4 regions of the Janthinobacterium tructae genome follow, and region 4 is predicted to be linked to each of the others. Evidence: predicted binding sites of a transcription regulator. Region 4 holds the regulator's gene; each other region holds the start of a gene.
The links. The regulator sigma-54, encoded in region 4, starts transcription at its own class of promoters, with help from an activator protein. The targets are predictions, from matches to a motif close to TGGCANGNAANCTGCTTT.
Positions count from the first base shown of each region.

Region 1: a site for sigma-54 is predicted at 3,599-3,616, ahead of pedF (cytochrome c-550 PedF). Genes of this name have one in related genera too.
Region 2: a site for sigma-54 is predicted at 3,786-3,803, ahead of FJQ89_RS08885 (urease accessory protein UreD). Genes of this name have one in related genera too.
Region 3: a site for sigma-54 is predicted at 2,855-2,872, ahead of FJQ89_RS01500 (CmpA/NrtA family ABC transporter substrate-binding protein). Genes of this name have one in related genera too.

Region 1 covers NZ_CP041185.1:4,903,666-4,909,624, forward strand. The annotation lists gene rtcR (RNA repair transcriptional activator RtcR) at 1-957, opposite strand, end outside; gene FJQ89_RS21540 (RtcB family protein) at 1,253-2,488, shown strand; gene rtcA (RNA 3'-terminal phosphate cyclase) at 2,505-3,521, shown strand; gene pedF (cytochrome c-550 PedF) at 3,653-4,138, shown strand; gene FJQ89_RS21555 (substrate-binding periplasmic protein) at 4,163-4,996, shown strand; gene FJQ89_RS21560 (TonB-dependent receptor family protein) at 5,117-5,959, opposite strand, start outside.
Region 2 covers NZ_CP041185.1:2,027,928-2,033,886, reverse strand. The annotation lists gene FJQ89_RS08895 (sensor histidine kinase) at 1-1,319, shown strand, start outside; gene FJQ89_RS08890 (EAL domain-containing response regulator) at 1,495-3,699, shown strand; gene FJQ89_RS08885 (urease accessory protein UreD) at 3,858-4,700, shown strand; gene FJQ89_RS08880 (urease subunit gamma) at 4,722-5,024, shown strand; gene FJQ89_RS08875 (urease subunit beta) at 5,055-5,384, shown strand; gene ureC (urease subunit alpha) at 5,386-5,959, shown strand, end outside.
Region 3 covers NZ_CP041185.1:329,281-335,239, reverse strand. The annotation lists gene FJQ89_RS01510 (CHASE domain-containing protein) at 1-580, opposite strand, end outside; gene cobA (uroporphyrinogen-III C-methyltransferase) at 819-1,589, opposite strand; gene FJQ89_RS01500 (CmpA/NrtA family ABC transporter substrate-binding protein) at 1,604-2,782, opposite strand; gene FJQ89_RS01495 (sigma-70 family RNA polymerase sigma factor) at 3,028-3,546, shown strand; gene FJQ89_RS01490 (FecR domain-containing protein) at 3,543-4,547, shown strand; gene FJQ89_RS01485 (TonB-dependent siderophore receptor) at 4,642-5,959, shown strand, end outside.
Region 4 covers NZ_CP041185.1:4,706,725-4,712,683, reverse strand. The annotation lists gene FJQ89_RS20675 (enoyl-CoA hydratase/isomerase family protein) at 1-820, opposite strand, end outside; gene hpf (ribosome hibernation-promoting factor, HPF/YfiA family) at 955-1,317, opposite strand; gene FJQ89_RS20665 (RNA polymerase factor sigma-54) at 1,387-2,865, opposite strand; gene lptB (LPS export ABC transporter ATP-binding protein) at 2,870-3,625, opposite strand; gene lptA (lipopolysaccharide transport periplasmic protein LptA) at 3,625-4,188, opposite strand; gene lptC (LPS export ABC transporter periplasmic protein LptC) at 4,214-4,825, opposite strand; gene FJQ89_RS20645 (KdsC family phosphatase) at 4,871-5,404, opposite strand; gene FJQ89_RS20640 (KpsF/GutQ family sugar-phosphate isomerase) at 5,404-5,959, opposite strand, start outside.

The DNA of each region.
Region 1 (5,959 bases), 200 kb from region 4:
CGTATCGGCACCGACGGGGAAAAAGCGCTTTTCCTCGATGGCTTTCAGCAGCATCGCCTGCTCGTCGAGTCCCAGCTCACCGATTTCGTCGAGAAACAGCAATCCCTTGTGTGCGCTGCGCAGCAAGCCTGGCCGATCCGCTCCCGCGCCCGTGAAGGCGCCCTTGATATGGCCGAACAGAGTGGAAGCGGCGCCATCGCCATGCAAGGTGGCGCAATTGAGGTCGATGAATTTTCCGTCGATCTGGTGGCGTGATTTTTTCAGCTCATACACGCGGCGCGCGAGGAAGGATTTTCCTGCGCCGGTCGGCCCCATCAGCAGCATGGGGGCTTTCGATTTGATGGCGACTCGCTCGATTTCCTCGATCATCCCGTTGAACTTCGCATTGCGCGTGGCGATGCCGGACTTCAGGAAGGCCACGCCTTCGGCCTGTTCGCGCGTAAAACGCTGGGCGATCTGGTCGTAGCGCGACAGATCGAGGTCGATCAATGCGTAGCTGCCGGGATTGCCGGCAGCCTGGCGCCTGGGCGGCGACGTTTGCACGAGGCGGCCCGGAAAATAGCGTGCTTCCGTCATCAGGAACATGCAGATCTGCACCACGTGGCTGCCGGTGGTGATGTGGATCCAATAGTCTTCCTTGTCCGGATCGAACGGGTAGTTGTTGGCAAAATCGTAGAGGGCGCCGTACACGTTCTCGAAGTCCCAGGCATCGCTGATGGGTAGTTCGTGGGCGATCAGCCTGGTTTCAGGCGAGACGCTGGCGATATCCTGCGATACCTGGCGTACCAGATTGTCAAACTGGCTGCCCGCGTACAGCAGTTCGAAGCGGTCGATGATCTTGTCCTCATGCTGGGTCAGGGCGATGCTGGGGCGCCACTTTTCCCAGCGTGCCGCTCCCCTGCCATTGTCGAGCTGCGTGCCGAGAAAGCCGATGACGACGGTGCGTTTTGCTTGCATAAATTGGATAAATATTTATCTAAAAAGATAATTATAGTTTAGATTGTAATGCGCAGGAACTTGCTCGGCAGAACATGCATTTAAATATTATTTAATTAAATCAATGGGTTATATGTATCTTGGGTGAAATATTAAAAGCTGGCACAGCGCTTGCAATAGAGAGTGTAGCAACGAGATGAAAGTAGAGAGCAGGGAGGAACGAAAATGGCCAGTACCTACCTCCAGAGCCGATACGTCGGCAGACGTTTTACCAAGCCTTGTCATCACCCCTTATAAAATAGAAGAAAAGAAGCAGATGAAAAACGAAGAATACGAAGTCCTGCATACCGAAGGCAGCCGTCCCATCAAAATGTGGACCCGTGGCGTGCCCGTCGAAGAAGCGGCTAAAAAACAATTGCGCAACACGGCGGCCCTGCCGTTCATTTACAAGCATATCGCCGTCATGCCCGACGTCCACCTGGGTAAAGGGTCGACCATCGGCAGCGTGATTCCCACCCTGGGTGCGGTGATTCCGGCGGCGGTGGGCGTGGATATCGGTTGCGGCATGATGGCGGCGAAAACCACGCTGACGGCCAGCGACTTGCCCGATAACCTGGGACCACTGCGCAGTGCCATCGAACGCGCCATTCCGCACGGGATGTCGCCGAAGACGCGCGGCCACCGTGGCCGCGACGAAGGTTCCTGGCAGACGCCGCCATCGGTAGTTGATGCGGCATGGCTGCAATTGAAGGATGAATTCGATGCCATCTGCCTGAAAACGCCGAAGCTGAAAAATACGAATCACTACCGCCACCTGGGAACTTTGGGCAGCGGTAACCACTTCATCGAAGTGTGCCTCGACGAGCAGGGCTCTGTGTGGTTCATGCTGCATTCCGGCTCGCGCGGCGTGGGCAATGCCATCGGCACCCATTTCATCGAACTGGCCAAGCAGGATATGCGCACGCACTTCATCAACCTGCCCGACCAGGACCTGGCTTACCTGGCCGAAGGTACGCAGCATTACGACGATTACGTGGAAGCGGTGGGCTGGGCGCAGCGTTTTGCGCGCAACAACCGCGAAGTGATGATGCAGAACCTGATCGCGGCCGTGCGCACGGTCATCCATAAACCGTTCCAGACGCATGTGGAAGCCGTCAACTGCCACCATAACTATGTGCAGAAGGAACACCACTTCGGCAAGGACGTGCTGGTCACGCGCAAGGGGGCCGTGTCGGCCCGTGCCGGCGAGCTGGGAATCATTCCCGGATCCATGGGCGCGAAGAGTTTTATCGTGCGCGGCAAGGGCAATGCGGAGAGTTTTCATAGCTGCAGCCACGGTGCGGGACGCACGATGAGTCGCACGGAAGCGAAGCGGCGCTTCAACCTGGCCGACCAGATCCGCGCCACCGAGGGCGTGGAATGCCGCAAGGATGAAAATGTGATCGATGAAATTCCGATGGCCTACAAGGATATCGATGCGGTGATGCTGGCGCAGCGCGAGCTGGTCGATGTGGTGCATATCCTGAAGCAGGTCGTGTGCGTCAAAGGTTAAGAGAGAGAAAGCAGAGATGATAGAAATTGATGGAGCGCAAGGTGAAGGCGGCGGACAGATTTTGCGTTCGGCGCTGAGCCTGTCCATGATCACGGGGCAGCCGTTCCGGCTGATTAACATCCGCGCGGGACGGGACAAGCCCGGCTTGCTGCGCCAGCATCTGCTGGCCGTGCAGGCTGCAGCCGCCATTTGCGGGGCGCGCACGACGCCGGTGGCGCTGCGTGCAACCAGCCTGGAATTCGTGCCGGGGACAATTCGTAGCGGCGAATACCGCTTTGCCATCGGCAGCGCCGGCAGCTGCACCCTGGTGTTGCAAACCTTGCTGCCGGCCCTGCTGCATGCGGATGGGCCGACCACCGTGCGCATCAGTGGCGGCACGCACAATGCCATGGCGCCGCCCGTGCATTTCCTGCAGCGCGCGTATGGCCGTGTTCTGGAGCAGATGGGCGCCGAGGTAGAGATGACGCAACAGCGCTATGGTTTTCATCCCGCAGGCGGCGGCGAGGTGCTGGCCACCGTGCAACCGTGCCAGCGCTTGCGGCCCATTTCACTGCTGCAGCGCGGCGAACGGAAGGCCGGGTATGCGGAAAGCGTGGTGGCGGGCGTGCATGTAAACGTAGCGCAGCGCGAGCTCGAGCGTGTCGCCGACGGCATGGGCTGGAGCGGCAAGCAGCTGCGCCTCGTCGGCTTGCCGGCGGAGCAGGGACCGGGCAACGTCCTGTTGCTGACATTGGAACATGAGCACGTCACGGAAGTATTTACGTCGTTCGGTGAAAAATCCTTGCTGGCCGAAACGGTTGCCAAGCGCCTGTTGAACGAGGTGCGCGCCTATCTCAAGACGGACGCGGCAGTCGGCGAGCACCTGGCCGACCAGCTCTTGCTGCCGATGGCGCTGGCCGGTGGCGGTAGCTTCAGTTGCAGCAAGGTGTCGCAGCATGCGCTGACGAATGCGGAGGTAATTGCCCGATTTTTGCCCGTGCGTATCACTTTCGAGCAGCGGGAGGGGGGCAGCATCTGCACGGTGGCCGCCTGACCCTCTTGGTGACACAGATACCTGTTGCAGCTGTTCCAAATTGATACATGGGCGACCGGATGTGGGGCATGTACGCATGGCATGGCATTTGCTCTTCTTGGATATTCACTAAAAAAACCAAGGAGACCAGCATGACCTATTCCATCCGTACCCTGCTCGGCGTGGCAGCCGCCGGCGCCGTCGCCCTCACTTCCCTGCTGACCTTGCCGCAGGCCTATGCGCACGGCAATGTCACGCCGCAAGGCGTCGACACCACGGGCTTGCCCAAGGTGGGCGACAAGTGGCTCGAACAAAACCCGTATCGGGGCAACAAGCTGGCCTTGACGGTCGGCACGTCGGCCTACAACCAGAATTGCGCGCGTTGCCACGGTATCGAAGCTATCTCGGGCGGCATCGCACCGGACTTGCGCCAGCTCGACCGCGATTGCTTCGGTATCAAGAATGAGACAAAGAAACAGGCTTGCTACAAGGAAACTGACAATTATTTCCTGGCGAGCATCCGTCACGGTAAAGTACGCAATGGCGCCGTGTACATGCCGCCGTTCGAAGGCGTCTTCAACCAGGAAGCCATGTGGGCCATCAAGACCTATCTGGAAACCCGCCGCGAGCCTAACTGAGCCGATTGACCACCAAGGAGTCCCATGCATTCATTCCAACTCCCGGGCGCGCGCGCGATGCTCTCGCTCGCCTGCCTGGCGCTATGCGCAGCCGCGCCAGCGCGCGCCGACTGGCAGAAAGTGCAGCAGTCGGGCAGCCTGAAAGTGGCGGTGTACAACGAGTTCGCGCCGTTTTCCGACAAGGGCACGGGCATCGATATCGACATTGCCGAAGCGCTGGCCAAAAAGCTGGGTTTGAAACTGAGCTTGCTGCCCTTTCCCGCCGGTGAAAACCTGAACGACGATTTGCGCAATATGGTGTGGAAGGGGCATTACCTCGGCTATGGTCCCGCCGATGTGATGCTGCATGTGCCGGTCGATAAAAAATTGATGGCCGATAACGATAAGGTCGAAATCTTTGCGCCGTATTATGTGGAAACCGTGCGCCTGGCGCACAGCGCGCAAGCCGTGCCGCAATTCGATGGCGTCGCTTCGCTGGCCGGCAAGCGTATCGGCGTGGAAAAGGTATCGATCGCCGCCATGCTGATGCTGGGCGAAGACAATGGCAAGTACCGCGACGACGTGCGCATCTTCGACACGGCCGCCGAAGCCTTGCAGCAATTGCAGGCAGGCAAGCTCGACGCCGTGCTGGCGAATCGTTCGGAAATCGAGTCGGTGCTGAAAAGCGATCCCGCTTTTCCCTTGAGCGAAGTGGCGTTCGCCCGCCTGCCGCGTGCCGGCTGGGCCGTGGGCCTGGCCGTCAGCCGCCAGCAGCTCGACGTGGGCAAGTTGCTGCAGGCAGCCATGAACGAGATGGCGGCCAGCGGTGAATTGAAAGCCATCTTTGAGAAATATGGGGTGAAGGAAGCGCGGCCGTAATAGGCCATGTTGAATGACAATAAAGCCCGCGCTTCGGAAGAGGCGCGGGCTTTTTCATGAGAACGCCTGAAAAATGTTCAGGGCAATGCAACGCCGCCATGGACTTTTTCTCAGGTGTTCTTAAAACGAGTATTGCGCGCTAGCGCCTAACAACCAATTGCGTCCCGGCGCCGCTTCATAGTAGCGCTTGTTGCTGTCGCCGACGATGACGGAGCCCACGTAGGTCTTGTCGAAAAGATTGTTCAGGCGGGCAAACTCCTTGAAGCGCCAATTCCCCACGTTTTGCTTGGCATTGACCCTGGCATTGAACACCGTGTAGCCGGGCGCCGGTTTTTCGATATTGCTGTCTTCCGCGTACACCTGATTGCTGGCCACGCTTTCCAGCGCCGCGCCGAAGCGGTCGAGCGTGTCTTTCCAGGCCAGTTCCGCAAACAGGTTGGCGCTGGGCGCGCCCGGCAAGCGGCTGCCTTCGCGCACATTGCCAAAGGCCTGGTCATATACGGCGTGCAGGCTGGTCAGCGCCACTTTTGTCGTGAAACCATACGGCAGGCTGGAGTCCAGGGACACTTCCATGCCCTGGCGCAAGGTCTTGCCCGCATTGCGGTAGCTGGTGCGCCCTCCGCTGGAACTGTCGACCACCAGCTCGTCGTTGGTCTTGATCTGGAACACAGCCGCGTTCACATGCGTGTTGTTGCCGATCCTGGCCTTGACACCCGCCTCCAGGTTGGTGCTGGTGGCCGGTTTCAGCTGGTAATTGAAGCCGCCGCCCGTGCCCGAGTAAAACAGTTCGTTCAAGGTGGGTGCTTCGAAGCCGCGCGCGGCGCTGGCGTACACGTTGACGTTCGGCGTCAGTTTATACAGCAGGCCCAGCACCGGAGTCGTGTGGCTGAATTCCAGGCTGCCGCTGTCGTTGCCATTGCTGAGGAAATGGTCGTTAACTTCCACTTTCATCTTGCTGTAGCG
Region 2 (5,959 bases), 2.7 Mb from region 4:
ATGCGGCCAGCAGCATGTCGCCGGCGGTCATCTGGCGCGCGGCGCTGATGCCGGACGACGTGCCGGCGGCCAAGCAGGCCCTGCGCGCCGCGCTGGGCGCCGGCCAGGCGTTTACGCACGAGTACCGCATCCTGTGGCCCGATGGCGCCATCCGCTACATCAAGGCCGACGCCGTGATCTTTCGCGACGGGCGGGGCCAGCCCATGCGCATGGTGGGCTCCAACTACGATATCACGGCGCACCGCGAGGCCGAACTCGAACTGCTGCGCCACCGCCACCACCTGGAAGAACTGGTGGCCGAGCGCACGAGCGCCCTGTCGGTAGCCGTCAGCCAGGCGCAGGCGGCGAACCGTGCCAAGAGCACCTTCCTGGCGAACATGAGCCATGAGCTGCGCACGCCCTTGAATTCCGTGATCGGCTTTTCGCGCCTGATGGCCGCCTCGCCCAACATGCAGGACGATGAAAAGCGCAACCTGGCCATCATCCACCGCTCCGGCAATCATTTGCTCACCCTGATCAATGAAATCCTCGAACTCTCCAAGGGCGAGGCGGGGCGCTTGCAGGCGCAGGCGACCGTGGTGGCGCTGGCGCCTCTGTTGCAGGAAGTGATGGACATGCTGGGCATGCGCGCCGAGCAGCAGGGGCTGTCCCTGCGCCTCGATTGCGCGGACCTGCCGGCGGCGGTGCTGCTCGATGCGACGCGCTTGCGCCAGGTGCTGTTGAACCTGATGTCGAATGCCGTCAAGTTCGCCGGCAGCGGCGAGGTCACCTTGCGCGTGCGCGGCGAGCTGCTGGATGACGCCACGTGGCGCCTGTCGTTCGCCGTCAGCGACACGGGCATCGGCATCGCCCTGGAAGACCAGCAGCGCATCTTCGAACCCTTCGTGCAGGCCGACAGCGCGGGACCGAAGGATGGCACGGGCCTGGGCCTGGCCATCTCGCGCGAGTTGGTGCAGTTGATGAGAGGCGAACTGACGCTGGAATCCATGCCGGGGCAGGGTGCCACCTTCCGTTTCAGCATACCCGCGCAGGCGGCGCAGGCGCCAGAGCAGGCATCCGTGCCGGTGGCCATCCCGGCGCAGGCGGCATGGCCACCGGCACTACAGGCGCAAGACTTGCTGCTGCTGGCCGGGGAAGAGCGCGCCGCCTTGCTGGTGGCGCTGCGCGAATTGAACCTGGCCAGGGTGGCGCAGCTGCTGGCGGCCCTGCCGGCGTCGGCGGCGCCGTTGCTGGCGCCGCTGCAGGCCATGCTCGAGCAGCACCAGTACCGTCAGCTGTGCGTCCTGCTGGAGAGCGAGGGCGTGCTGGTGCGCGCTTGAATAGTGTGGACTGACAACATCGGATTCGATGAAAAAACGGACTAAGTGCCGTGGATGGATGGTGCCAAATTGCAATAAAGATTATGATGATAGTACGTAGTTCATCGCAAAGAAACGTCTTGTCCAGCGTGGCAATCGAGCGCCGCGCCTCATCCAAAGCTGAGAGAACTGCTACATGCACCGCGATTTTTCCGAAGTGAATGCTAAGGGCGAAGTACTGATCGTTGAAGATACACCGGCTTCGCTGAAGTTGTTGAGCGACCTGCTGGGCGGCGCCGGCTATGCGGTGCGCCAGGCGCCGAACGGTGAACTTGCCCTGTGGACGGCCCAGGCGCGCCCGCCGGAGCTGATCCTGCTCGACGTGCGCATGCCGGGCCTCGACGGCTTTGAAGTCTGCCGCCGCCTGAAGGAGATACCGTCCCTGCGCCAAGTGCCGGTGATCTTCCTGTCGGCCCAGTATGATACGGACGACAAGGTGCGCGGCTTTGCGCTGGGCGCCGTCGATTTCATCGCCAAGCCCTTCCAGGCCGAGGAAATTCTCGCCCGTACCGACGCGCACGTGCGCCTGGCGCGGGCGCAGCTGCAGCTGGCGCAGGAGCGCGCCAACCTGGAGCGGCGCGTGGCCGAACGCACGGCGGAACTGGAACAGGTGGCCAGCACCCTGGCGCGCGAAGTGCAGATCCGCCGCGCCAACGAAGAATTGCTGCGCCTGTCCGGCCAGGTCTTCGAAGCCACCCAGGACGCCATCCTGATCACCGATCCGGCCGGCACCATCGTCACGGCCAATCCCGCCTTTACACGTATCACCGGCTACGCGGCGCAGGAAGTGGTGGGCACCGACATCATGCGCCTGCATGCCGGACACACGGGCGAAGCGGTGCTGCAGGCCCTGCGCCAGGGCTTGCGCAGCAGCGGCTGCTGGTCGGGCGAGGTGCAGACGCGGCGCAAGAGCGGCGACACCTATCCCTGTCTGCTCAGCGCGTCCACCGTGTACGGGCCCGATGGCGCCGTCGTCAATTATGTGGGCGTCTTCCTCGATATCAGCGAGCGCAAGGCCGAGCAGCATCTGATCGATTTCCTTTCCTACCACGACGCGCTGACGGGTTTGCCGAACCGCGTGCTGCTGCGCGAGCGTTTCGAACAGGCGCGCGCCAATGCCCTGCGCGACAGCCAGCAAGTGGTGCTGATGTGCCTGGACCTGGACCGTTTCAAGAACATCAACGATTCGCACGGCCAGGCCGTGGGCGACAAGGCGCTGCAAGTGGTGGCGCGTTTCCTCTCCGGCTGCGTGCGCGAGGGCGACACCGTGGTGCGCCAGGGCGGCGACGAATTCCAGATCCTGCTGCAGGACGATGCCCTGTTGGGCCGCACGCTGGCGCTGGCGCAAACCATCCTGGCCGGCTTGCGCGAAGAGCTCAATGTCGGTGGCGAGCGCCTGGCGCTGACCACCAGCATCGGCATCGCCATGTGCCCGGCCGACGGCGACAGCCTCGACGACGTGCTGCGCCACGCCGACACGGCCCTGGTGCGCGCCAAGGAAATGGGGCGCGACCATTACGCCTTCTTCACGGAGCGCATGGGCAGCGATATCCGCGCCCGCCTGGCCATGCAGCAGCAGCTGCGCGGGGCCATCTGCCGCGATGAATTCGAAGTGCACTACCAGCCGCAGATGTGCTTGCGCACGGGCGCCTTGCTGGGCGCGGAAGCCCTGCTGCGCTGGGAGAACCCGGTGCTGGGCAAGGTGTCGCCCGGCCTGTTCATCGCGCTGGCCGAGGAATACGGCTTGATCACGGCCATCGGAGAATGGGTGCTGGAAAGCGTCTGCGCCCAGATCAGCGCCTGGCACGACGCAGGCCTGGGCAGCATCAAGGTGGCCGTCAACCTGTCCGGTAAACAGTTCGCGCAGGATCGCACGGTGCCTTTCGTCGAGGCGGTATTGCGTAAATACGGCATCGCACCCGCCTGCCTGGGTATCGAGATCACGGAAAGCACGGTGATGGGCGACCCGGACAAGGCGGTGGCGGCCCTGACGCGCCTGAAGGATATCGGCGTGGGCATTTCCCTCGACGACTTCGGCACCGGCTATTCCAGCCTGGGCTACCTGAAGCGTTTTCCCATCGACGTGCTGAAGATCGACAAATCCTTCGTCGACGACGTCACCACCAGCAGCAGTGACGCGGCCATCGCCCGTTCCGTCATCTCGCTGGCACACAACCTGGACATGCGCGTCATCGCCGAAGGCGTGGAAACGCGCGAACAGGTGGACTTCCTGACGGAACACGGCTGCGACGAAATGCAGGGTTATTATTTCAGCCGGCCCCTGGCTGCCGCACCATTCACGGCCTTGCTGCGCGAACGGCGCGCCCTGGACGTGGCCTGAGCATACACGCCGGTGCGGCCGATGCACCATGCCGGTGCATTCGCAGCAGCGCGGTGCAGGATGCTCACTTTTCCTTCCCCTGACGCTGGCACATATCCTGCTTAGGTAATCGCTTATTTACGCGATTGCCCCGCATGCCAGACAGTACCCATCCAGCCATGCCTTCACAGCCCAGCGCGCACGGCGCCTGGCAGGCGCATTTGCGCCTCGGTTTTGTGCTGCACGATGGCGTCAGCCGCCTGGTCGAGCGCACGCACCGCGGCCCCTTGCGCGTGCAAAAGCCCTTGTACCCGGAAGGCGATGCCGTCTGCCACGCCATCATCATCCATCCGCCCGGTGGCGTGGTGGGCGGTGACCAGCTGGCCGTCGACGCCACGGTGGGCGCAGGCGCGCATGCCTTGCTCACGTCACCGGGCGCCGCCAAGTGGTACCGCGCGAATGGCCACGTTTCGGGTCAGCACATCGTGCTGCGCGCGGGCAGCGGCGCCGCCATCGAGTGGCTGCCGCAGGAAAGCATTTTCTTCGACCAGGCGTGCGTGCGCCTGCGCCACGAGGTGGAACTGGCGGTCGACGCCAGCTACATCGGCTGCGACATCGTCTGCCTGGGCCGCAGCGCCTCGGGCGAAAGTTTTACCACAGGCAGCATCAGCCAGCAGGTGCAAATCCGCCGTGGCGGCAAGCTGCTGTGGTGGGAGCAGGGCGTGCTGGCGGGAGGCGGCGCGCTGATGGCCAGTCCCCTGGGGCTGGCCGGCCACACGGTATGCGCCACCCTGATCGCCGTCGGCACACCCGTTTCTTCATCAGTGCTGGCGGCCGTGCGCGAGATTGTCGTGCCGGCCGGCGCCGTGTTTGGCGCCACGCACATGAAAGCGCTGGTGGTGGTGCGGCTGCTGTGCGGCGACAGCGAGGCGGCGCGCCGGATCATGCTGGCCGCCTGGCTTCTGCTGCGCCCCGCCATGCTGGGGCGCGACGCCATCGTGCCCCGCATCTGGAACACTTGAACAGGAAAGACAAGGAAAAACATGGACCTGACTCCCCGCGAAAAAGACAAGCTGCTCATTTTTACGGCCGCGCTGCTGGCCGAACGGCGCCTGGCGCGCGGCTTGAAATTGAATTATCCGGAAGCGGTGGCCCTGATCAGCGCGGCCATCATGGAAGGCGCGCGCGATGGCAAGTCGGTGGCGCAGCTGATGTCGGACGGTACCAAGATACTCTCGCGCGCCGACGTCATGGACGGCATCGCCGAGATGATCCCCGATATCCAGGTGGAAGCGACCTTCCCCGATGGCAGCAAGCTGGTGACCGTACACCATCCGATACCGTAAGCACACAAACGACATTTACAGGAGGCGGTCATGACCCCAGGTGAATACAAATTGGAAGAAGGCGAAATCAGCCTCAATGCTGGCCGCGCCACGGCCACCGTGGTGGTGGCCAACCGGGGCGACCGACCGATCCAGGTGGGCTCGCACTTTCACTTTTTTGAAGTCAATCCGGCGCTGGCTTTCGAGCGCTGGCGCGCCTACGGCATGCGCCTCAATATCACGGCCGGCACGGCCGTGCGCTTCGAACCTGGCCAGCAGCGCACGGTGGAACTGGTGGCGCTGGCGGGCGAACGCAAGGTCTACGGCTTCAATGGCGCAGTGATGGGCGACCTGCAAGACACTCCACCGGGAAAGGATTGAGATGGCCAGCATTCCCCGCAGCGCGTATGCCGAAATGTTCGGCCCCACCAAGGGCGACCGCATCCGCCTGGCCGACACGGAATTGTTCATCGAGATCGAGCATGACTATGCGATCTACGGCGAAGAGGTGAAATTCGGCGGCGGCAAGGTGATCCGCGACGGCATGGGTCAGTCGCAGCGCTGCGCGGCCGAGGTGATGGATACCGTCATCACGAATGCCGTCATCCTCGACCACTGGGGCATCGTGAAAGCCGACATCGGCCTGAAAAATGGCCTGATCTTCGGTATCGGCAAGGCGGGCAACCCGGACATCCAGCCTGGCGTGACCTTGCCCATCGGCGGCGCCACCGAGATCATCGCCGGCGAAGGCCTGATCGTCACGGCCGGCGGCGTCGACACGCACATCCACTTCATCTGCCCGCAGCAGATCGAGGAAGCGCTGATGAGCGGCGTGACCACCATGCTGGGCGGCGGCACGGGACCGGCCGTGGGCACGGCCGCCACCACCTGCACGCCGGGGCCATGGCATTTGCACGCCATGCTGGCGGCCGCCGACGCCTTCCCGATGAACCTGG
Region 3 (5,959 bases), 1.9 Mb from region 4:
TCACCTGCCCCGACGCGCTGACTTCGCCGCTGTCGCGCGACTGCGCCAGGGCTTGCGCCACCAGCGGGTTGGCGCCGATATCGACGCCCATGCGTTCGGCCAGCAGCGAATCGGGCTCCAGGTAAGTGAGCACTGTGTATTCGGGCCGCTCGCCGGGCGGGCGGATGGTGAAAGCGGGATAGCCGCGCGGCGCCATGCTGGTGTCACTGCGCACATCGGCGACATAGGCCGCGCGCTGCGCCTGCGTCAGCGCCACCGCATAATTGACCGATTCGATGGCGGGGAACTGGCGCGCGATATCGAGGCCGGCCACGTAATCGTGGAACTGGCGGCGCGTCAGCTGCTCGCTGGTGCGAAACAGCGCTTCGAGGCCACGCAGCAGGTCGGAATAGCTTTTGACGCGCGTGGCCAGGCTATGCTGGGCACCGTGCGTGAGGTTGTCGAAACGCTGTTCGGCGTCGTCATTGACCGTGCGCACCGCGCCCGCATACAAGGCGCCGCCCACCGCCAAGGCCAGCAACAGGCCGCCTGCCCAGATTCTGATGCCTGATCCCGCCCCGCCCTTGCTCAAAGTGTGCATTGTCGATCGCTTATTCCGGTTTCCTCGAATGTGCGGCGCCGCGCCGCCCAGCAAGTACGAGGATACTATCAAAGCCCCTGCCCGACGCATCCGGACACGAAAAAAAGCGCGTACTATGGTTGCCCTGGAAAACACTGCGCGACAGGATCTGCCAGTTTGCCTTCATCTGCGCCTCGTTGAAATTCCGTGGCGGCGGCGCGGCGCCCATCCGGCCCGTGGGCCTGCCTGTCCGTTAAAGTCAGACGGCGGCGGCCAGCAAGGCGCCGGCGCCATGCGCATCCCAGGCATCAGCGCAGCGCACCACCTCGCCCACGACGATGATGCTGGGGCTGCCCAGGCCGCTGGCCAGCAAGTCGGCGGGCAAATCGCGCAAAGTGCTCAGCAATTCGCGCTGCGCCGGCAAGCTGGCCGATTGCACCACGGCGACGGGCGTGCCGGGCGCCATGCCGCCGGCCAGCAAGCCCGCCTGGATGGCCGCCACCCGCGCCACGCCCATGTAGATGACCAGGGTCAGGCCGCTTTGCGCCAATGCTGCCCAGTTCGGCTCCGAAGCGCTATCCTTGCCATGGCCCGTGACGAAGATCGCGCCCTGGCTCCAGCTGCGGTGCGTCAGCGGCACGCCGATGGACGATGGCGCGGCCAGGCCGCTGCTGATACCGGGGATTACCTCGACGGCCACGCCGTGACTGCGCAGGTAGGCGCGCTCTTCGCCGCCACGCCCGAACAGATAGGGATCGCCCCCTTTCAGGCGCACCACATGCTGGCCGGCACGCGCCTCGGCCAGCATCAGGCGCTCGATGAACGCTTGCGGCGTGGAAGCGCAGCCGCCCCGCTTGCCCACCTCGACCACGCGCACGCCTTGTGCCGCATGCGCGAGGATGGCTGGATTGACGAGGTCGTCAATCAGCACCACGTCGGCCCGCGCGATGGCCTTCACCGCTTTTAATGTCAACAGGTCCGGGTCGCCGGGACCGGCGCCGACCAGGGTCACGCTTCCAATTTGCGCCATGCTGCAGTCTCCAATCAGAAAAAATGGCCGATGGCAAATGATGCCGCGTACGCTTCCGGCGCGCTGCCGTCCCACACGACGCCGTCGCACAGGGTCGAGCTGCGCATGGAGGATGCCGGCAAGGGAGTAGCCGTCATGTCCGCCGCCTGGCGGTACAGGTCGATGCGGTTGACTTGCCTTGCCACCGCCAGGTAGTCGGGTTCGTCGCGCAGCAAGCCCCAGCGCCGGTGCTGGGTCATGAACCACATGCCGTCGGACAGGCAGGGGAAATTCACGGCGCCCTCAGCATAGAACTTCAAACCGTGCGTCTCGTCCCAGGTCTTGCCCAGGCCATCCTGGTAGTGACCGAGGATGCGCGGCGCCAGCATTTCCTGCGGTGTATTCAGATAAGCGGGCTCGGCCAGGGTGGCCGCCATGGCCAGCCGGTTGGTGTCGCTGGCGTCGATCCAGCGGCCCGCCTCAAGCACGGCGGCGATCAGGGCGCGGCAGCTGTTCGGATACTGGCGCGCAAACGCGGCGCTGGTGCCCAGCACCTTGCCCGGATGGTCGGGCCAGATGGCGCCGCTGCTGGCGGCCGTCACGCCCACGCCATCGACGATGGCCTTGTAGCCCCACGGTTCGCCCGCGCAAAAGCCGTCCATCTGGCCCGCGCGCAGGGCCGCCACCATCTGCGACGGCGGCACCGTCATCACGCGCGCGTCGCGCAGCGGATCGATGCCATGCGCGGCCAGCCAGTATTGCAGCAGCATCGCGTGGTTGCCGGTCGGGAAAGTATGCGCAAACGCAAACGGCCGCGCTGCGCCGCGCATGTAGCGCGCCAAGGTGGGGCCATCGTGGGCGCCCTCGCGCGCCAGCGCCGCCGACAGGGTGACGGCCTGGCCGCTGTGATTGAGGTTCATCAGCACGGCCATGTCGCGCTGCTGCCCGCCGATGCCCATCTGCACGCCATACACGAGACCGTACAACACGTGGGCCGCATCGAGTTCGCCGTTATTCAATTTGTCGCGCACGCCGGCCCACGACATCTCCCGGCTCAGTTCGATCTTGATGCCGTATTTTTCATCCAGGCCCAGCTTTGAGGCCATCACCAGCGAGGCGCAATCGGCCAGCGGCAGGTAGCCGATGCGTATCGTCTGTATTTCCGGATGCATGGAGCGCATCACCTGGGCGCTTGCGCCCTTTCCCTCTGTCATACCCGCGTCCTTACTTAACTTTGCGACATACCGCTGACCATTCCCTGCGCAAACCGCGCCCCTGTGCTTTAGCCAGCAAGAGCCGTGCCAGACGCGCGAGTTAAATATGCACCAAAAGCGTGCCGTGGCCGGCCGGAATGGATGGGCTAGCCACGGCCTCATTGCACAAAGCACCCTTCCTCGTTAAAATGAGAACAATTCCCATTTAGATTCAAGACCTCTCCATTCACGACCGCCACGCCCCCATGCCCGCCCCGCTCCCCCTTTCCTCCCACCCTGTCGGCACGCTCTACGGCGCACACCTCGGCTGGCTGAAAGGCTGGCTGCGCGCACGCCTGGGCAATATGGGCGATGTCGCCGACCTGGCGCATGACACTTTCGTGCGCCTGCTGGTCGACCGCAATGCGCAAGCCATCCGCGAACCGCGCAGCTACCTGGCGACCATCGCCGGCAGAGTCGTGGTCGATCATTACCGCCGCCGCGCGCTGGAACAGGCTTACCTGGAAACCTTGGCGCAATGGCCGCAAGCACAGGAACTATCGTGCGAGGCGCGCGCCATCGTGCTGGAAACACTGCACGAGATCGATGCGCTGCTCGACGGCCTGGGGGCGAAAGTCAAGCAAGTCTTCATCCTGTCGCAATTCGAGGGCCTCAGCTATGCCTGCATTGCGCAGGAGCTCAGCATCAGCCTGCGCAGCGTGAACAACTACATGGCGAAGGCCGTGCTGCAGGTATGCCTGCTGCAAGCGGCGCTCGAAGCATGAGCGCAGGCGGCCTGTCCGGCATGGAGTTGCGCGCACTGCGCGCGGCGGCCGCCTGGTATGCGCGCCTGTGCTCGGGCCACGTCACGCCGGAAGACCGGTTGCGCTGGCAGCGCTGGCGCGACGTACACCCCGCCCACGGCGCCGCCTGGCAACGCATCGAAGCGATGCAACGGCAACTGGGCAGCGTGCCCGGTGCCTTGGCCGCGCCAGCCTTGCAGGCTGCGGCACAAACCGGGCTTGCGCAGCTATCGCGCCGTGGCGTGCTGCGCGGCACCCTGGCCGTGCTGGGTGCCGGCGGCCTCGCATGGCATGGCTGGCGCCAGCCCGCCGCGCGGGAATGGCGGCTGGCCATGCTGGCCGACATATCCACGGCAACGGGCGAACAGCGACGCCTGATTTTGCCCGACGGCTCGCGCCTCGTGCTCAATACGGATAGCGCCGTGGACCTGGCCTATGACGAGGCGCAGCGCCGCCTGCTGTTGCGCAGGGGTGAAATTTTCATCGGCACGGTCGCCGATCCCCACCTGGCCATCGGCTATGGCGCCCGGCCTTTCCTGGTAGATACGCCACATGGCCGCATCCGCGCGCTCGGTACGCGCTTCCTCGTGCGCAGCGATCATGCCGGCACGCTGGTCACCGTACTGGAAAAGGCCGTGGAAGTGCGCAGCGGACAGCAGCGCCCCATGCTGGTGCAAGCGGAGCAGCAATTGCGCATCGGCGCCGATGGCGCCATGCAAGGCCCCATGCCGGCAGCATTCGGCGCGGGCGCGTGGCAAAACGGCAGTTTATTGGTTGACAACATGCCACTGTCTCGCTTGCTGGCTGAACTGGGACGCTACCGTCGTGGCGTACTGCAATGCGATCCGCGCGTGGCCGACCTGCGCATATCGGGCAACTTCCCGCTGGCAGATAGCGACCGCGCCCTGCAAGTGCTGGCCAACGGCTTCCCGCTGCACATCGTGATGCACACGCGTTTCTGGGTACGCGTGCTGCCCGCCTGAAAAATATATTCCCAAAGCGTGCACTTTTTTTGCCGCTGATCCGACCTCCTTCCTGCAAGCGTCCTGAAAGACGCGTTAACCCTGAAGGAATTCCATGACCGCCGCACCAAGTATCGCGCGCCGCACCGCCGTCGCCCACGCTGTACACTCCGTCCTGCTGGCCATGCTGGCCACCGCGCCATTACTCACTCCAGCCGTCGCGTCTGCTGACGCCACCAGCACCGCCCGCAACGTCGCCATTCCCGCCGGGCCACTGGGCGCCACCATCAGCCGTTATGCCAGCACGGCCGGTGTCGCCATCGCCTTCGATGCCACGCAGCTGGCCGGCCTGAGTTCGCCTGGCTTGCACGGCAACTACACAGTCGACCAGGCTTATGCGCAATTGCTGCAAGGGAGCGGCTGGGAAGCGGAGCAACTTGGCGACGGCAATTATGTGTTGCGCGAGGCGGCGGCTGCGCCGCAGGCAACGGAAATCAGCATGCGTGAAATCCGCGTGACGGGCAGGCGCGACGGCGAAACGGAAGGTACGGCTTCGTATACCACGCCTGTCATTACCATAGGCAAAACGGCCCAATCCTTGCGCGAACACCCGCAAACAGTCTCGGTGCTGACGCGCCAGCGCCTCGACGACCAGAATATCAGCGACTTGAGCAAGGCAGCCGAACAAGCCGTCGGCATCACCGTACAGGACAATACTTTCCTGATACAAAAGCTGTATGCGCGTGGCTTTGAAATCAGTAGCTACCAGCTCGATGGCGGTGCCCCCATGGATACGGGCTTTTCCGCCAGCATCGCGGCCGACCTGGCGGAATATGATCGTGTGGAAATCCTGCGCGGCGCGGCGGGTTTGCTGAACGGCACAGGCAATCCAGGCGGCGCCGTCAATCTCGTGCGCAAGATGCCTACTGCCGCGCCGCAGTTCAATGCCAGCGTAGCGGCCGGCAGCTGGAACAATTACCGCAGCGACCTCGATGCTTCCGGCCCGCTGGCGTTCGACGGCAAGTTGCGCGGACGCGTCGTCGTCGCCTATGAAAACCGTAAATACTTCACGGCCATCCGCGCGACGGAAAAGCCGCTCATCTATGGCGTACTGGAAGCCGATATCGCACCCGGTGCCGTACTGGCCATCGGCGCTCGCGAACAGCGCACGCATGACCGGGGAACCTGGCCGGGCTTGCCCCGCTACAGTACGGGCGCCGAGCTGCACTTGCCCCGCAACACGGGCGCGATGGCCGACTGGGCCGGCGTCGATTCCACCTCGAGAGAACTGTTTGCCAAGCTGACCTGGCGCCTGGCACAGCGCTGGACCCTGCGCGCGAATGCTGCGCAGATGCGCCAGGCCGGCGCGACGGATGATGGTTTCATCCTGGGCGCCATTGATCCGCAAACCTTGACGGGCGGCCGCTGGCAAA
Region 4 (5,959 bases):
GAGAACGCAGGCGCATGGCCGCCAGGGCCTTGCCCGCGAACGCGCTGTCGTCCTGCGCCAGCGAGGCCATGATGGCAGCCACGGAAGGGGCGCCGAAGTGGCGGTCCAGCGCCGTGCGCGCGGTGGCCAAAGGAGAAGCCCCCGCCTCGGCCTGAAACGGCGCGGCCAGCGCCTTGATGGCCACCGGCAAGGCCTCGCCCGGCGTCGAGTCGAACAGGGCCAGCAGCGCCCCCATCTGCGCCTCGGGCAGGTAGACATCGGCCAGGCCCGTGTACAGGGCATCGGCCGCGTTGATCGTCAAGCCCGTCAAGCCCAGGTACAGGCCCAGCCGGCCGGCCAGGCGGGACAGGAAATAACTGCCGCCCACGTCCGGGAACAAGCCGATATTGACTTCCGGCATGGCCATGCGCGTGCGGCCCGTGACGATGCGCAGGCGGTTGCCGGGCCCGGCTTGCGCCACGCCCATGCCGCCGCCCATGACCACGCCATCCATCACGGCGATATACGGTTTCGGGTAGAAATGAATCACATGATTTAAGGCGTATTCTTCCGTAAAGAAATCTTCCAGCAACGCACTGCCGCCTTGCGGCGTAGCCAGGCCCGCATCGTAAAAGAAACGGATGTCGCCACCGGCGCACAGGGCTTTTTCGCTGCTGGAACGGATCACGACGGCGTCCACCTGCGGATCGTCGCGCCAGGCCAGCAAGACGGCACTCAGGGCGCGCACCATCTCCAGCGACAGGGAATTGAAGGCTTTCGGACGGTCGAGCACGATGTGCCCGGTACGGTTGCGGATGGAGGTCTGGACGAAGTCGCTCATGGCAGGCAGAAAGAAGTGAAAGTGCAAACATTCTAGCGCCTGCATGGGGAACATTGCGTTCGACAGGTACGGGCGCAAAAAAGGGCGCAAGATGTGCGCCCTTAGTTGATCACAACTGCTGGAAGCGGGTGGCCTTAAACGGCGACGACGGCGTCTTCCTCGGAGTTGTCTGGCAGATGCTTGATCGCCTCTTTACCGTGCCCTTGCACTTTGGTTTTGTATTTCATCACTTGCCTGTCCAGCTTGTCGATCAGGATATCGATTGCGGCATACAGGTCATGCGCCAGGCTTTCCACATAGACAGTTTTGCCACTCAGACGCAGGTTGACTTCGGCCTTTTGACGTTTTTCTTTCTCTTTGAGGTTATCCACGGTCAGAATCACGGCGATATCGATAACTTGATCGAAATGACGTTTCACGCGCTCCAGCTTCGTTTGTACGTATTCACGGATGGCTGGTGTCACTTCGAGATGATGTCCGCTGATGGTGAGATTCATACACACTCCTAAAGATGATCGGGTTCGTGCGGTCCATCCTATCCGGCCCGCAGAGGAACCGAAAAAAACTTACAAACACTTACGCAGGCTCACTGGCGGAATTTTCAACGCTTCCCGGTATTTGGCAACAGTACGTCGCGCAATCACCATGCCTTGTTCCCCCAGCATGTCCGCAATCTTACTGTCGGATAAAGGATTTTTAGGGTCTTCTGCTCCTGTCAGTTGCACGATCAATGCCCGTATCGCCGTCGATGATGCTTCGCCCCCCGCTTCGGTGGCGACGTGGCTACCAAAGAAATATTTCAACTCGAACATGCCGTGCGGGGTCAGCATGTACTTTTGAGTTGTTACCCGCGAGATAGTACTCTCGTGTAAACCCAGTGTATCAGCTATTTCACGGAGCACAAGGGGGCGCATGGCAACGGCCCCATGCGAGAAAAAGTTCTTTTGTCTTTCTACTATCGCTTGCGCCACGCGCAGGATCGTGTCAAAGCGCTGGCGCATATTCTTGATCAGCCACTTGGCTTCCTGCAACTGTGCGCCCATGGCGCCCTCGCCCTTGCCCTGCTTGAGCAAGTTGGCGTACATGGCGTTGACGCGCAGGCGCGGCATGACGTCGTTGTTCAGGGTGACTTGCCAGCCATTGCGCGCGCGCTTGACGACGACGTCGGGCACCACGTAATCGGACACGTCCGAGGCGAACACGGCGCCCGGATGCGGATTGCACTGGCGAATCACCGTCTGCGCTTCGCGCAAGTCTTCCTCGTCGCAATCGAGGGCTTTTTTCAGCTTGTTGAAATCGCGCTGGGCAAACCAGGCCAGGTGCTTTTCCACGATGACGAGGGCCATGCGCCGCGTCACCATGGCGACGTGCGGCAAACGCTTGATTTGCAGCGCCAGGCATTCGGATGCATTGCGCGCACCCACGCCGGGCGGATCGAAACTTTGCAACAGGGACAAGGCCGTGCGCATCTCGTCGGCGTCGATTTCCAGCTCTTCCGGCAGGCGCGCCAGGATGTCGTCGAGTGACTCTTCCAGGTAGCCATTGTCGTCGAGCGCGTCGATGATCAGCTCGACCAGCGCGCGGTCGCGCAACTCGAGCACCGTCACGCGCATCTGCTCCATCAGGTGCTCGCGCAGGGTGCAGTGATGGGCTTCCAATTGCGGACGGGAATCTTCGTCGTCGGGCGCCTTGCCCCGGCTCGCCTCGCTCCAGTCGCTGTCGCCGCCGTCCGCGGCGGCCGGGCCGTCGCCCGCCTCGCCATCAAAGGCTTCTGCTTCGGCCGGCGCCGCAGGCGCATCCTGGCCTGGCGGCTGGGGCGGCGCTTCGGCCGGCGCGGCCGTGGAACTCAGGGCCCCGTCGGACAGCAGGCGCAGCGAATGATCGAGCGGATCGTCGAGGCGCTCGAGCAAGGGATTGTCCGTCAGCAGTTGCTCTAGTTCCTGGTGCAATTCCAGGGTAGACAATTGCAACAGGCGTATCGATTGCTGCAACTGCGGCGTCAGTGCCAGGTGCTGCGAAGTGCGCAGCTGCAATGATTGTTTCATTGGCTCACATGCGGAAGTGTTCGCCCAGGTAGACCCGGCGTACCGACTCGTTCGCGATGATGTCGTCGGGGCGTCCCGACGCCAGCACCGAGCCCTGGTTGATGATGTAGGCACGGTCGCAGATACCCAGCGTCTCGCGCACATTATGGTCGGTGATCAGCACGCCGATATTGCGCTCCTTCAAGAAGCGCACGATGCGCTGGATCTCGATCACGGCGATCGGGTCGACACCGGCGAACGGTTCGTCGAGCAGCACGAAACGCGGGTCGGTCGCCAGCGCGCGGGCGATTTCCACACGGCGGCGCTCGCCGCCCGACAGCGACAGCGCCTGGTTCTCGCGCAACTTTTCAATTTGCAAGTCGGCCAGCAATTTATCCAGGCGCTCCTCGATCTCGGCCTTCTTCAGGGGACGGCCTTCGACGGTCTGGATTTCCAGCACGGCGCGGATATTGTCTTCCACCGTCAGCTTGCGGAAGACGGACGCTTCCTGCGGCAGATACGACAGGCCCATCTGCGCGCGGCGGTGGATCGGCAGGCGGGAAATGTCCACGCCGCTGATATCGATGGTGCCGCCGTCCGACGGCACCAGGCCGACGATCATGTAGAACGAGGTGGTCTTGCCGGCGCCGTTCGGGCCCAGCAATCCCACCACTTCGCCGCATTCGACTTGCAGCGAGACATCATGCACGACTTGCCGCTTGCCATAGGTTTTTTGCAGCCCGCGAACGATCAGGGTGCTGCCGCAACGTGTATTGTCCATTAGTTCTTTCCTGGTGCGGGCGTGGCCGGCGCCTTGGGCTTCGGCTGGATCACCATGCGCACGCTGCCGCCATCGGGCGTGCTGGTGCCGCTGTCGGAATTTTCCATTTTGAATACTTCCTTGCGGCTGTCATACGAGATGAAGGCACCGTTGGCCACGTCGGTCACTTTCGTGCCTTCCAGGCGCGTCAGCTTGGCCTTGGAAAACAGTTTCACCACTTCCGTCTTGTTATCGTATTCCACGCGCTCCGCCTCGCCTTCCACCCACAGGTCGCCCGCGCCATCGCGCTTCTGGCGGAAGGTGGCCAGCTTGCCGGGATCGGCCCAGAAGGTGATGAACTGGTAGCCTTGCGGGTCTTCCGTGATCAGGGCCCGGCCCGCCTTCATGGTCAGAGTCCCTTTCACCAGCACGACGTCGCCCGTCAGCGTGCGTACCTGCTTGACGTCATCGACGTGGCCGCTACGTGCCGTGATGACGGCTTCCTTCTCGGAATCGGCCTTCTCGGCATGCGCCACGCCCATCATGGCCAGAGAAAATACGGTCAACAGCAAGATATTCTTCATAGTATGGTTTCCTTGTTTCATTCTGTCATTTTGCCGCCGCAGCCGGGCGCGGTTTCGGCGGGAGGACCATGCGCAGCGCATTCTGCACTTCCACCACGCCAGTGGCGTTATTGGCCTTCATGCCGATGCCATTGATGCGCGAGGCGCCCGTCAGGATATCGACAGGCACGTCCGTTTCCATTCTTTCTTCATCCGGGAATACCGTCAGCGCTTCCGTCTTGACTGTCAGGTTCTGCGCCTTCGGACTGGCCACGCGGTCGATCACGACCTTGCGGTGCAGTTGCAACCGGGTATTGTCCTGGTCGATATGCGCCAGTTCCGCATTCATGTTCATCGGCGGCATGCCAGGCGTAAGCTTGCGCACGAAAGGCTGGTCGATATCGGATGAATCGTCGAGCGGATAATGCGTGAGCTTGGTGCCCGATACGATATAGCTGGGTTTACCCGTCAAGTCCATGCGCACCAGGCTGAAATTGGTGATGAAATAGTCTGGCTCATCCAGATGCTTGCTGGCCGTGATGTCCTGGGCATTCTTGTTCATCACTTCCAGCAGCCAAAAGCTGCCCAGCGCAAAGACGACGGCCCCCAGCACGGTAAAAATCATGCGCCAGCGATGGGCGCCTCCTGGCTTACGCATAGGATTTCACTCTTTCAAATCTGACTGGCGGCAAGGCGATGCGCCTCACTCCAGGAATGGCGCCATGACGCGCGCATAGTTATCCTGAGCGCGCAGCAGGAATTCGCAGATCTCGCGCACCGCGCCACGGCCGCCGCCGGCCTGCGTCACATGGTGCGCCAGGTCCAGCGCTTCCGGACGCCCGCCCGGCACGCTGACGGCAAAGCCCACGCGGCGCAGGATGGGCGCATCGATGACATCGTCGCCGATATAGCCGCATTGCTCTTCCGTCAAGCCCGTCAGCGCCAGCAGTTCGCGAAACGGCGTCAGCTTGTCGTGACCGCCCTGGTGCACATGGGTAATGCCCAGGTCTTGCGCGCGGCGCGCCGTGATGGCCGAGCGGCGCGCGCTGATGATGGCCGTCTGCACGCCCGATTCCTGCAGCAGCTTGATGCCCAGGCCATCATACACATTAAACGTTTTCATCATCTCGCCATCGGGGCCGAAATGCAGGCTGCCGTCGGTGAGCACGCCGTCGACGTCAAAGATCATCAGTTTGACCTTGGCCGCGCGCGCCAGGTTGTCCGCTACGCTATCCATCAGATCACCTTCGCTTGCGTCAGATCATGGATATGCAGCGCGCCCACCAGCTTGCCGTCGGCATCGACGACCAGCATCTGGTTGATGCGGAACTGCTCCATCACGGCCACGGCATCGACGGCCAGGCGTTCGGGCGCGATGCTGCGCGGCTGCGCATGCATGACGTCGCGGATCGCCACTTGCGTGAAATCCTGCACGCGCTCGAACATGCGGCGCAAGTCGCCATCGGTAAACACGCCCACGGGGCGCTCATCCGCATCGACGACGGCCGTCATGCCCATGCCCTTCTTCGTCATTTCTTCCAGCGCCTGCAGCAAGGAAGCGTCCACGGGCACCTTCGGTACACGTTCGCCGCTGCGCATGACGTCATGCACATGCGTGAGCAGGCGGCGGCCCAGGGCGCCACCCGGGTGCGAGCGGGCGAAATCTTCTTCCTTGAAGCCGCGCAAGTCGAGCAAGGCCACGGCGATCGCGTCGCCCAGAGCCAGGGTGACGGTGGTGCTGGCCGTCGGCGCCAGGTTCAGCGGACAGGCTTCTTTCTCAACGGAAATATCC